3 regions of the Pseudoalteromonas sp. MBR-15 genome follow, and region 1 is predicted to be linked to each of the others. Evidence: predicted binding sites of a transcription regulator. Region 1 holds the regulator's gene; each other region holds the start of a gene.
What was found. Region 1 encodes ArgR, which controls arginine synthesis, uptake and breakdown. Its sites were predicted from a motif close to ANTGAATANNTATTCANT; they were not measured.
Positions count from the first base shown of each region.

Region 2: a site for ArgR is predicted at 2,149-2,166, ahead of ACSSVW_RS11545 (OadG family transporter subunit). Genes of this name have one in related genera too.
Region 3: a site for ArgR is predicted at 1,613-1,630, ahead of argA (amino-acid N-acetyltransferase). Genes of this name have one in related genera too.

Region 1 covers NZ_JBRJHH010000006.1:38,502-42,774, forward strand. The annotation lists gene ACSSVW_RS09660 (ABC transporter ATP-binding protein) at 1-566, shown strand, start outside; gene ACSSVW_RS09665 (Dyp-type peroxidase) at 631-1,530, shown strand; gene argR (transcriptional regulator ArgR) at 1,533-2,000, opposite strand; gene mdh (malate dehydrogenase) at 2,227-3,162, shown strand; gene ispB (octaprenyl diphosphate synthase) at 3,261-4,232, opposite strand.
Region 2 covers NZ_JBRJHH010000007.1:158,961-163,233, reverse strand. The annotation lists gene ACSSVW_RS11555 (sodium ion-translocating decarboxylase subunit beta) at 1-57, opposite strand, end outside; gene oadA (sodium-extruding oxaloacetate decarboxylase subunit alpha) at 68-1,846, opposite strand; gene ACSSVW_RS11545 (OadG family transporter subunit) at 1,862-2,110, opposite strand; gene ACSSVW_RS11540 (DUF1328 domain-containing protein) at 2,643-2,816, shown strand; gene ACSSVW_RS11535 (hypothetical protein) at 2,869-3,060, shown strand; gene ACSSVW_RS11530 (TonB-dependent receptor domain-containing protein) at 3,262-4,273, shown strand, end outside.
Region 3 covers NZ_JBRJHH010000008.1:217,422-221,694, forward strand. The annotation lists gene sucC (ADP-forming succinate--CoA ligase subunit beta) at 1-636, shown strand, start outside; gene sucD (succinate--CoA ligase subunit alpha) at 636-1,508, shown strand; gene argA (amino-acid N-acetyltransferase) at 1,692-3,032, shown strand; gene ACSSVW_RS12835 (DUF3083 family protein) at 3,077-4,147, opposite strand.

The sequences.
Region 1 (4,273 bases):
ATGAGCCATTTTCGAACATTGATACCCAAGTGCGTTTTGAATTAATTGCTGATATTCGTCGGATTATAAAAGACCAACAAGTTTCCGCTGTTTTTGTGACGCACTCAAAAGAAGAAGCGTTTGCCTTTGCTGATACGCTTGCGGTGATGCACGGTGGAAAAATAGCGCAACAAGGCACTCCCGAGCAGTTATTTAGCCAACCTAACTCAAAGGAGGTTGCAGAGTTTCTTGGTACGGGCATATACTTAACGGCAAAAGTCTTAACGCCAACTGAATATGAAACGACGTATGGTGTCATACATTCGCTAACCGAAAGCAAGCATCAAGGTCAACACGGTGTGGTGTATGTACGACCTCATCATATTAAGTTATGTGAGGCAGAGCACGGCGATGTAAGTAGTCAAGCCATACTCAACAGACGTTTTATCGGTACGCGTTATGTGTATAAGGTACGTATTGCTGGGCAGGAGCTAGAAGTTGCTGCCGAAAATGATCGTGTACTAGCGGTCGAGCAACCAGTAAAAATAAAAATAATGCCACATACGGTCAATTTTTTCGAAGATTAAACAGAACGTTATAATCCTGAATTCCTTGTCTGTATGTTTGATAACGAGTAGCTAAGGATTCATTATGGCGCAAGCGCAATCTGGGATTTGTGCTGAAGCAAACTTACACGGTTTGCACCTGTTTTTTAATGTTTATGATGGTCACGATGAGTCATTACGCAAAAAACTTAAACGCGTAAGCGTCATTCAAGACGAGTTTGCAGACCAATTCTCTGAAGCCATGTTGTCATGTGTGGTTGCGCTTGGTGCGCAGTACTGGCCGCATATACTGCCAGAGTTTATTCCAAGCCAATTACAAAGCTTTCCAAATGTGACGCACAGTGAGCACGTCATGAGTGCGCAGCCATTCGATTTGTTTGTGCAAATTCGCTCTGATCGTGAAGATGTAAATCACCTTTTTGCTCTACAAATCATTAAATTATTTACACCTGATGTTGAGCTGGTGGAACAAGTTCGTAACTTTCGCTTTTTAGATGGCCGCGATTTTAATGGCTTTATTTATGCGGGAGACACTCCGCATGGGCGACAAAAGCGAAGCACCGCACTGATTGATAAGCCGGGTCATTTTGAAGATCAGGGAAGTTATATTCATGTGCAGCGTTTTGTGCATGACCTAAGCGTGTGGCAACATTTGTCGTTATCTGAGCAAGAGCAAATCATGGGGCGTACACGTCTTGATAACACGTTAATAATGCCAGCTGTTGAAACGAGTCATGCAGTACGAAATGAATTAAAAGATGAAAAGGGTCAGCCTCTCATACTCAATCAAAGCATGCCGTTTGGTGACGTTCATAAACAGGGCATTTTAATGGTGTCGTGTGCAGCGCAAGGTGATGCGTTTGAACAGGTACTCAAAAGCCGATTAGGGCAGGGCGAATGTTATGACCATTGGCTCGATTTTACACAAGCCGACATGGGGTCTGCATTTTTCGCCCCGTCAGTAAACTTTTTGAAGCAGCTTTAACGTTAAACTGTATCGAATAATGTTCTAACACGGTCTAGCGTGACATCGATTTCAGAAATTTTTGCAGGGGCGATAAAAATAGTGTCGTCGCCTGCAATTGTACCCAGTACACCGTCTGCCTTACCTAATGAATCCAGTAATCGGGCAATCAGCTGTGCAGCCCCTGGGCTGGTACGAATAATAATCATCATTTCGTTGTGCATGATGTCGATAACAAGCTGACGAAGAGGGCTCTTTGCGGTTGGCACACCCATTTCGGCAGGTAAACAATACACCATTTCTTGTTTTGCATTGCGTGTGCGTACAGCGCCAAATTTACTCAACATGCGTGAGACTTTACTTTGGCTAATATTATCAAAGCCTTGGTCTTTTAATGCTTCGACAATCTCACCTTGTGAGCCAAAGTTTTCTTCTTTTAATAACGATTTAAACGCTTTGATCAGTGCTTCTTGTTTGTCTTGTGGTTGCATGTTGTCGTTTCTTTTATTCATCAAATATGAAGTAATTCTACACAATTCTGCATAGTTATGCAGTATTTGTTTGCATTTGTCGTCCAAATACCGTCACGTTACAGCTAAGTTTACAACTATGGTCGAAATTATACGCGAAATAAGCAGGATAAATTTGTTTTTAGTCGCTAATTTCATTATCTTTAGGGCCACAAATATTTCCTACCTCAAATTACGGAGAATTCCAATGAAAGTTGCTGTTTTAGGCGCAGCTGGCGGTATCGGCCAAGCATTGTCTTTATTATTAAAAACAAGTTTACCTGCAGGTTCTGAATTATCGTTATACGATGTTGCCCCTGTTGTTCCTGGTGTAGCGGTTGATCTTTCTCACATCCCAACTGACGTTAAAGTTGAAGGCTTTGGTGCAGACAGCTTGGACGCTGCATTAGTAGGTTGTGATATCGTTCTTATTCCAGCGGGTATGCCACGTAAGCCGGGCATGGACCGTGCGGACCTTTTCAACGTAAACGCAGGTATCATCAAAACATTAGCTGAAGGCATCGTTAAAAACTGCCCTAAAGCGTTAGTCGGTATCATCACTAACCCAGTAAATGGCACTGTGCCAATCGTTGCTGAAGTATTCAAAAAAGCGGGTACTTACGATGCTAACCGTGTATTCGGTATTACGACTCTTGACGTGATCCGTTCTGAAGCGTTTGTAGCTGAGCTTAAAGGCTTAAGCGCAACTGACGTTAAAGTCCCTGTTATTGGTGGTCACTCTGGTACAACCATTCTGCCACTTCTTTCACAAGTTGAAGGCGTTACTTTCACTGATGAAGAAGTTGCAGCACTTACTCCACGTATCCAAAATGCAGGTACTGAAGTTGTTAATGCTAAAGCTGGTGGCGGTTCAGCAACACTTTCAATGGGTGCCGCAGCGGCTCGTTTTTGTATGTCTTTAGTGAAAGGCTTACAAGGTGAAGACGTGGTAGATTACGCATACGTTGCTGTTGAAAATGGTGATGCTGCTTACTTCGCACACCCAGTACGTTTAGGTAAGAACGGTGTTGAAGAAATTCTTTCTTACGGTGAGTTAAGTGCATTCGAAGAGCAAGCTAAGAACGACATGCTAGCGACACTTAACAAAGACATCCAAGAAGGTGTTGATTTCATCAACGGTTAATCCCGATTGATGCTAAGCGCTTCACATGCATGTTGAAGCGCTTAAAACAAAAAAGCCTGCAATTGCAGGCTTTTTTAATGGCTCGAATAAAGTATCGCTTAGTGATCGCGGGCGACCGCAATCCGCGCTAAGCTTTCTAACGCTTGTTTGTATGGCGTGTCGGGTAAAAAAGCAATGCATGCAATGGCTTTATCAGCTTCTTGCTCTGCTTTTTGCATTGTAAACTCAAGGGCTTTGGTATCAGCGAGCGTCGCTAGAATGCTGTCTAAGTGATCCATACCATTGCCTAGTTCAATGGCTTCACGAACTAGTTTTACTTGCGCTGGTGTGCCTTTTTGTATCGCGTAAATAAGCGGTAAAGTAGGTTTACCTTCAGCTAAGTCATCACCAATGTTTTTGCCAAGTTGCTGTGCATCGGCATTGTAATCAAGTACATCATCTACTAGTTGAAAAGCAGTTCCTAAATGCATGCCGTATAGGTTTAATGCGTCGAGGACTTTTTCGTCTTGCTCGGTAATGATAGCGGCAAGACCCGTTGCGGCTTCGAAAAGCTTGGCGGTTTTGCTGTAAATAACCTGCATATAGCTTTGTTCGGTGGTGTTAGGGTCATTACAGTTCATAAGCTGCAACACTTCACCTTCAGCAATGACATTGGTCGCATCAGCTAAAATTTGCATGATCGGCATTTTGCCAAGCCCAACCATAAGCTGGAATGAGCGAGTGTAAATAAAATCACCCACGAGCACACTGGCTGCATTGCCAAACTCTGCGTTTGCGGTAGGTGTACCTCGACGCAAATTAGACTCATCAACCACGTCATCATGCAGCAAAGTTGCTGTGTGAATAAACTCAATGATGGTTGCTAGGGTAATGTGATCTTTACCCTCATAGCCTAAAGCTTTAGCTGCTAAAATAGCCAACATGGGGCGAACACGCTTGCCACCACTGTTAACTATGTATAAACCAAGTTGATTAACCAACGCGACATCTGAGCGCATTTGGGCATGTATAAGTTGATTGACGTCATCCATTTCATTTTCGATTAACGCCTGGATAGCTTTTATATCCATTGATCTCCGAGCCAATTTTTATGGGTATACGAGGCTGATTG
Region 2 (4,273 bases), on a different contig from region 1:
AGGAAAGGTAAAGTTTGCTATACCCGTTGCATGCCAAAGGTTTAAAAGACCATCCATCTTCTATCCCCTACGCTAACGAAATCATAGCATCGCCAGTGGTAACTGAGTCACCTTCGGCTACTAAGATTTCAGCGACAGTGCCTGTATGTGCAGCACGGACTTCGGTTTCCATTTTCATTGCTTCCATAATGATAACCACATCGCCTTGATTTACCGTTTGGCCCGGCTTTACCTTAATTTTAAAGATATTACCCGCCAATGGCGCATTGAGCGTTTCACCCGCTGACGCTGATGCCGATTGTGGAATTAATTCGCTGTCTTTAAGAGTAACTTCTTTAAGCTCACCACCTTGCGCTACTACGACATCGTAAACTTTCCCATCAACTTTTACGCTATACTGCTCAGCTTTAACGGCATTTTTGCCTGACGTAGGTTGTTTACTTTCAGTCTGGGCAGTTTCAGCGGTTGGAACTGCTTCAAATGCATCAGGGTTATGGCGGTTTTTAATAAACTTCAAGCCAATTTGCGGGAATAATGCATAAGTAAGCACATCATCAATTACTTCATCAGCAAGCTCTAAGCCTTGCTCTTTGGCTTCTTTTAAAAGCTCAGCTTCTAATTTCTCAAGTTCAGGCTCAAGTTTATCAGCAGGGCGACAAGTAATCGGTTCAGCACCATCAAGGACGCGTTCTTGCAACTCTTTATTCATTGGCGCTGGTGTCGCACCATATTCACCTTTAAGTACACCGGCAGTTTCTTTAGTGATTGTTTTATAACGCTCACCAGTTAATACATTAAGTACCGCTTGTGTTCCTACTATTTGTGAGGTGGGTGTAACAAGCGGAATGAACCCTAAGTCTTCACGAACACGCGGGATCTCAAGTAATACTTGGTCTAATTTATCTGCTGCACCTTGCTCTTTAAGCTGGTTTTCCATGTTAGTTAACATGCCGCCAGGCACTTGTGCTAGTAAAATTCGACCATCAACCCCTTTTAAGCTGCCTTCAAATGCCGCATACTTTTTGCGAACATCACGGAAGTACGCAGCAATTTCTTCAAGTTGATTTAAATCGAGTTCAGTATCGCGCTCTGTGCCTTCAACAATTGACACAATTGTTTCAGTGGCACTGTGGCCATACGTCATACTCATTGACGATATTGCGGTATCAAGCATATCAATACCTGCATCAATTGCTTTTTGATATGTTGCAGTGCTAAGCCCCGTAGTCGCATGACATTGCATAGCAATCGGAATTGAAACTGTCTCTTTCAACCCTTTAATGAGTTGCTCACACTCATACGGTTTTAATAAACCCGCCATATCTTTAATACAAATAGAGTGACAACCAAGCTCTTCTAATTGTTTAGCAAGTTTTAACCACATATCAAGCGTATGAACAGGGCTTACCGTATACGAAATAGTCCCTTGCGCGTGCGCTCCCACTTTAACAGCCGCTTTAATCGCCGTTTCTAAGTTACGTACATCATTCATCGCATCGAAAATACGGAATACATCAACGCCATTTTTATGGGCGCGTTCAACAAATTTTTCGACAACGTCATCAGCATAGTGGCGATAACCTAAGAGATTTTGACCGCGTAATAACATTTGCTGTTTAGTGTTTGGCATTGCCGCCTTTAGCTCACGGATACGCTGCCAAGGGTCTTCACCTAAATAACGGATACAGGAGTCAAAAGTAGCTCCCCCCCATGATTCAATAGACCAATAACCTGCATGATCAAGCTTTTCGGCAATAGGCAGCATATCATCTAGGCGCATACGCGTTGCTAATAGAGACTGATGCGCATCACGCAATACTAATTCGGTTAGTTTTAATTTAGCCATGTTCAAGCTGCTCCGTTATTGTTGTTTATTTCTAAATTGAGCGATAGCAGCGCTGATAGCTGCAATATGTGCCGGTGGTACCCCTTGCTGAGGCTGTAATTTTGCGGTTCGGGCTGGAACTGAGCTCGCAGAGTTTTCAAATCGCCCCAACAATTTCGACATCAGCAGTACGGCTGAAATCAAAATACTGAGAAAGATAAATACACCCACCATACCCGTTAGCATTAAGCTGGCTGCGGTTGTAAGTAAGCCACCAATATCCATACTGCTCCCCTCGCTACTCAGAATAAAAAAACACTTAAATCGAATATTTATACATTCATAATAACAAACAAAACTTATTTTTAAAGCTTTATTGTCAATTGGTAAAACCAATTAATTACAGGGTAACACATCAAACAATTAATTAACACCAAGCCATTACGGCAATTAACTACCCAATATAGACGATAAAAATACTCAATATAGTCAAAAGTTATATGTAAAAATAGTTAACTGTGTAACGTAGCAGCGTAAAAATCAGCTAAAGCAAGGGGTTTGGTAACTTGCATGCCATACAGGTTAAATTGGTCTTACCAAGAAAACATAATCACAGGTGTCCACTTTCAGCATAGAAGTTGAAAAATTATCACTATGAATAAGTTACATGATCACTCGTAATAATTACCAAACGACACGCCACAAAAAAAACGAAAACAAAACTAACAAATTGAAAAATAAGGACTTTAAAACTTTGGTATGGAACTCGCTTCAGTCTAATCAACCGAAACGAAATTAAATAACCAAGGAGAACATTATGTTACGCTGGACAGTTACTTTTTTAGTTATAGCGCTAATCGCTGCAGTGTTAGGTTTTGGCGGTATTGCAGGGGCCGCAGCAGGCATAGCTAAAATCATATTTTTTATATTCTTAGTTTTACTTGTTATTTCACTTATATCAGGTGCTCTTAGAGGCAATGTACCTAAGTAATAACAAACCAACAGCAATTTACTTTACTAATTTATTTACAAGGAATTTCATTATGAAAAATTCAACTTTAAAAGCAGCTACTATCGCCCTATTTTCAGCTTTATTTATTATGGGGTGTGAAGACAACACAGCAGAAGAAGCTGGTGAGCGCATTGATGAAGCAGTAACCGACGCTCAAAATGCAGTAGAAGATGCATGCGAAGAAGTTAAAGAAGGTGTAAAAGCAGAAGAAACTAACTGCTAAAAATAGAGACTTTACGAAAAAAAGCGGCTTTATAAGTCGCTTTTTTTCGTAAAGCATTGGTATTTTTGAAAAACATATACAAAATAACGAAGTATTTTTTTACTTTTACCTAATATATATACTAAGCTGATATTGCTAAGAATGGACTATCAGCAGTATTCCATTGTTTTCTAGCCAACTATAATTTATTGGGAGATAACAATGTTAACCAGCAAACTATCTAATGCTATAAGATTAGCAATTAGTACAGGCTTCGTGTCATCAGTTTTACTGTATGCACCAACAAGTTCAGCCGAAGAAGAAACTGAAGCAAAAAAAGATCTCGAAGTGATATCAGTCACCGGTAGTCGGATTAGACAACCTGGTGCGGTCTCTGCAAGCCCTATTGTTTCAATTGGAGAAAAAGAACTAGGTTATCAACAAGAACCTGAAGTAGAGCAAATCCTTAGAACCCTTCCCTCTACAATCCCTGGAGACGGTAGTAACGTAAATAATGGCTCTGGCGGTGCAGCAACCATTAACTTAAGGGGCTTAGGTTCACAACGCTCTTTAGTGTTAATGAATGGTCGCCGGATGATTCCATACAACTATAATGGGTCTGTTGATAGCTCAACAATCCCCACAGCCCTCATTGAAAGAATTGACATTATTACCGGTGGTGCTTCTGCGGTATACGGCTCAGATGCGATTGCAGGTGCTGTGAATGTAGTCTTAAAAGATGACTTCCAAGGCGTTGATTTAGACTTTAAGCACTCTGAAACAGGTGATGGTGATGGCGATAAAGACAGCATAGCCCTGACAATCGGCTCTAATTTAGAAGATGATAAAGGCAATGTGGTTCTCTCTTTAGGCTGGAGCCAACGTGATCAAATCTTACTGGGTGACCGTCCGTTGGGCCTACTCGGTATAGAAACTAAAACAGGTGCTAACTACGAGCAATTCCTCAATGGTGAACCCCCAATTCCAGCACCAGCAGATTGTAGCGGTCCAAACTCTGTTGAAAGTGGCGGTTCAACAACAGCATTCCCTACGAGATTTGCGATTGTAGGTGCGGGTACAACAGGTTCTGGGCAATTTAGAAATGACGGAACATTGCAACCAGACACCTGTAGTGTATTTAACTTTAACCCTTATAACTTCTACCAAACACCTTCAGAGCGTTATTCTGCTACAGCCATTGCTAAATATAACTTAACTGATGAGCATAAAGTAT
Region 3 (4,273 bases), on a different contig from region 1:
GTTAAGATCTTCATGGGTCTTGCGAACATGTTCAACGATTTCGATTTCGCATTATTAGAAATCAACCCGCTTGTTATCACAGACGAAGGCAACCTTCACTGTCTAGATGGCAAAATCGGTGTAGATGGTAACGCGCTTTACCGTCAACCTAAAATCCGTGAAATGCACGATCCATCTCAAGAAGATGCACGTGAAGCTCACGCTGCAAGCTTCGAGCTTAACTACGTTGCACTAGACGGTAACGTGGGTTGTATGGTTAACGGTGCAGGCCTAGCAATGGGTACGATGGACATCGTAAACCTACACGGTGGCAAGCCAGCTAACTTCCTAGATGTTGGTGGCGGCGCGACGAAAGAGCGTGTATCTGAAGCATTCAAGATCATCCTTTCAGACGACAACGTAAAAGCTGTTTTAGTTAACATCTTCGGTGGTATCGTTCGTTGTGACATGATCGCAGAAGGTATCATTGGTGCAGTTAAAGAAGTAGGCGTAAACGTACCAGTAGTAGTACGTTTAGAAGGTACTAACGCTGAACTAGGTCGTGAAGTACTTGCTAATTCTGACCTTAACATCATCGCTGCTGAATCACTAACAGACGCAGCTGAAAAAGTTGTTGCTGCTGCGGAGGGCAAATAATGTCTGTATTAATCAATAAAGATACAAAAGTTATCTGTCAAGGTTTCACTGGTGGCCAAGGTACTTTCCACTCTGAGCAAGCGCTTGAGTATGGTACACAAATGGTTGGTGGTGTTAGCCCAGGTAAAGGCGGTCAAACGCACCTTGGTCTTCCAGTATTCAACACAGTACGTGACGCTGTAGAAGCAACTGGCGCAACTGCATCAGTAATCTACGTACCAGCACCTTTCTGTAAAGATGCAATCTTAGAAGCTATCGATGCTGGCATCGAGCTTATCGTTTGTATCACTGAAGGTATCCCAACACTAGACATGGTTGACGTTAAAGTTAAGCTTGAGCAAACTGGTGTTCGCATGATCGGTCCTAACTGCCCAGGTGTTATCACTCCGGGTGAAACTAAGATCGGTATCATGCCTGGTCACATCCACAAGCCTGGTAAAGTAGGTATCGTATCACGTTCTGGTACACTTACTTACGAAGCGGTTAAGCAAACTACTGATGCTGGTTTCGGCCAATCAACATGTGTTGGTATCGGTGGCGACCCAATCCCTGGCACTAACTTCATCGACGTTTTAGAAATGTTCGAAAAAGACGAGCAAACTGAAGCAATCGTTATGATCGGTGAAATCGGTGGTACAGCAGAAGAAGAAGCTGCTGAATACATCAAGCACAACGTAACTAAGCCTGTTGTTTCTTACATTGCGGGTGTAACTGCGCCTCCAGGTAAGCGTATGGGTCACGCGGGTGCAATCATCGCAGGCGGTAAAGGTACTGCTGATGAGAAATTTGCTGCATTAGAAGCTGCTGGCGTTAAAACAGTACGTTCACTAGCTGACATCGGTGCTGCACTTAAAGAGAAAACAGGCTGGTAATCGGTCTTTAATCTCTTAAAAAGAGGCTCGCTTATGCGGGCCTTTTTTATTACTTAATTCACTGTCAATTTTTATTCATAAATAAAGAATAAAAATTCTTTATTTATGAATAAAAATTCCTTAAACTAATTCCTCTGTTTCCGTTTTAATAAAAAACGCTTGAATTTAAAAGGTAATTAGCACGTGCGTACTACAGAATTAGTAGACGGATTTCGTCAGTCGACTCCTTATGTAAATGCCCATAGAGGCAAGACTTTCGTTGTAATGCTGGGTGGTGAGGCGATAGACCAGCCAGGCTGTCGAAGTATTATTAATGATGTTGCTCTATTAACAAGCTTAGGTATTAAGATTGTTTTGGTGTTTGGCGCACGGCCACAATTTAATGCCGCTTTGAATGAGGTTGGCATAACTAGTCATTTTCATAACGAGATCCGTGTTACCGATAACACCACTTTTGAAGTGATTAAAAAAGTGGCCGGAGCAATGCAATTTGACATCACCGCACGTTTATCCACGTCATTAAGTAGCACCCCCATGTCGGGCTCATTTTTAAATGTAGTCAGTGGTAATTTTGTTATAGCGCAGCCTTTAGGCGTTGATGAAGGGGTTGATTACCACCACTCGGGGCGGGTTAGGCGAATTGATGTTGAGGGAATACGCCACCAACTCAATAACAATAGTATTGTGCTCCTAGGTCCGATTGCTGCCTCAGTGACGGGTGAGAGCTTTAATTTAACCGCAGAAGAAATTGCGACTCAAGTTGCTTTAAAGCTCAGAGCAGACAAAATGCTAGGCTTTAGCCAAGATGCAGGTATTTTAGATGAAAATGGCGAAGCGATAGCAGAATTAATGCCAAACGAAGCCGAGCGAGTGTTAGAGCACTATCGCACTCATACACCTTCATGTTTGAGCGCCCCTGTCTTTTTGCAAGCTGCTATTGATGCATGTCGGGGCGGGGTGCATCGGTGTCACCTTGTCAGCTACAAAGAAGATGGTGCCTTATTGCAAGAGCTCTTCTCTTTGGATGGTATTGGGACCCAGATTGCGCCACAAAGTTCTGAACAACTTCGTAGTGCAACGATCAGTGATATAACCGGTATCTTAAACTTAATTAGACCACTTGAAGAGCAGGGCTATTTAGTGCGTCGCTCAAGAGAGCAATTAGAGATAGAAATTGAGCAATTCACAGTGATTGAGCGTGATGGACTTATTATCGCGTGCGCTGCCCTTTACCCATTTGATGAAGAGCAGGTTGGTGAATTTGCAAGTCTTGCTGTTCACCCTCAATATCGTGATGCAGACCGTGGCAGTAATTTATTACGTTTTATAATTAATAAGGCAAAACGGTGTGGTTATCATGGGTTATTTGCGTTAACAACGCGCAGTATTCATTGGTTTATTGAACAAGGTTTTGAATTGGTGACGGTCGATGAACTGCCCGCGAAGAAAAAGTCGCTGTATAACTACCAGCGACGCTCAAAGGTATTACGTTTAGACTTATCTAAATTACCAAAAAATCGTTAAGGTAAAGGTGGGTGACACATCGCTGTCACCCGCGTAAAACCTGTTTAATATTGATAGTTAATATGCTGATAAAAGCGCACGCGTAAGTCTTGGCGTGTTGGATTAAACGCAAGTTCGTCTGTCACCTCATTAATGGCACTTTGTACTTGGTTCATAAATCGGCCGTAACCGATATCGTGTTTATCTTTTTCTGCTGCTGCAATAACAAAGTGCAGCACATCGACCAACGTATCCGCATTCCAAAATTGTTGTATTTGTACTTGCTCGCTGGTGCAGTCGAAAGTCAGTTTTTGTAACTCGCTATTGCTCTGTGCATTGTCAATATTACTATTACGCACAATCGGGCGTGTTCCATTTGCGATAAAGGCAGCTAAGTTAAGTTGACGCTTATCACAGGCACGTTTAAACGCATCAAAAATATACTGATAAAACTGACTATAGTTTTCTTCATTTAGCATATGCTGAAATTGTGTCTTAATTGCGCGTGTGACAGGAATTGAAAAGCCTGCATAGGTCATTTCGCTGTGATCGCTTGGCAAATGGCATTGGCGCGATTGATAACGCGGATATAAACTTCGTAACTTATAGCCATAGCTTTCTTTGTGGCCTTTGGCTTTGGCAAATAAGTCATAGGTTAAGTGTTGATGATCTCGAATCTTAAGCGGGGGTTGGTTGCTTAAAAGCTTGTCTTGTAATGTATTGATTACCCGTTGCACTTTATGGTGGAACTGTGCCGCATTTGCACGAATATCGTCACCGGTTGCTAAGAATAATAAGCGAATTTTTTTGCATCTTTCTTCGCCATTAGCAAATACATTGTGTGCTTCGTGGTATTGCGGATTATAGAAAAATAATATTTGTTTTGTTGTTTCTAAACTGTACGCCTCATCATGGTAGCGTACGACAGGTAGTTTATCATTCGCAATGAGATGTACGTTATGAAGTTCATACTCATCGCACAGCGCAAATAATTCCCTTGCAAGACGCTTGTAACCGCAGCTAATGTTCGTAAACTGGGCAAAAAACTCATCATTGGGTTTAAATTCAACTAACACATACTGGTTTGCACGTGCAGAGCTAGGAATATAGACTCGGTGTTGATTGAGTGAAGCCATCTCTTTTCCTTATTAAATAGTGAAACTATCGGCACTATATCGTCAGTCAATGATCATTTTATTGCGTTAGAACAACTTTTTTACCGATTTGACCGTAGGGTTTTAACAATCGCATTATTATCTTCG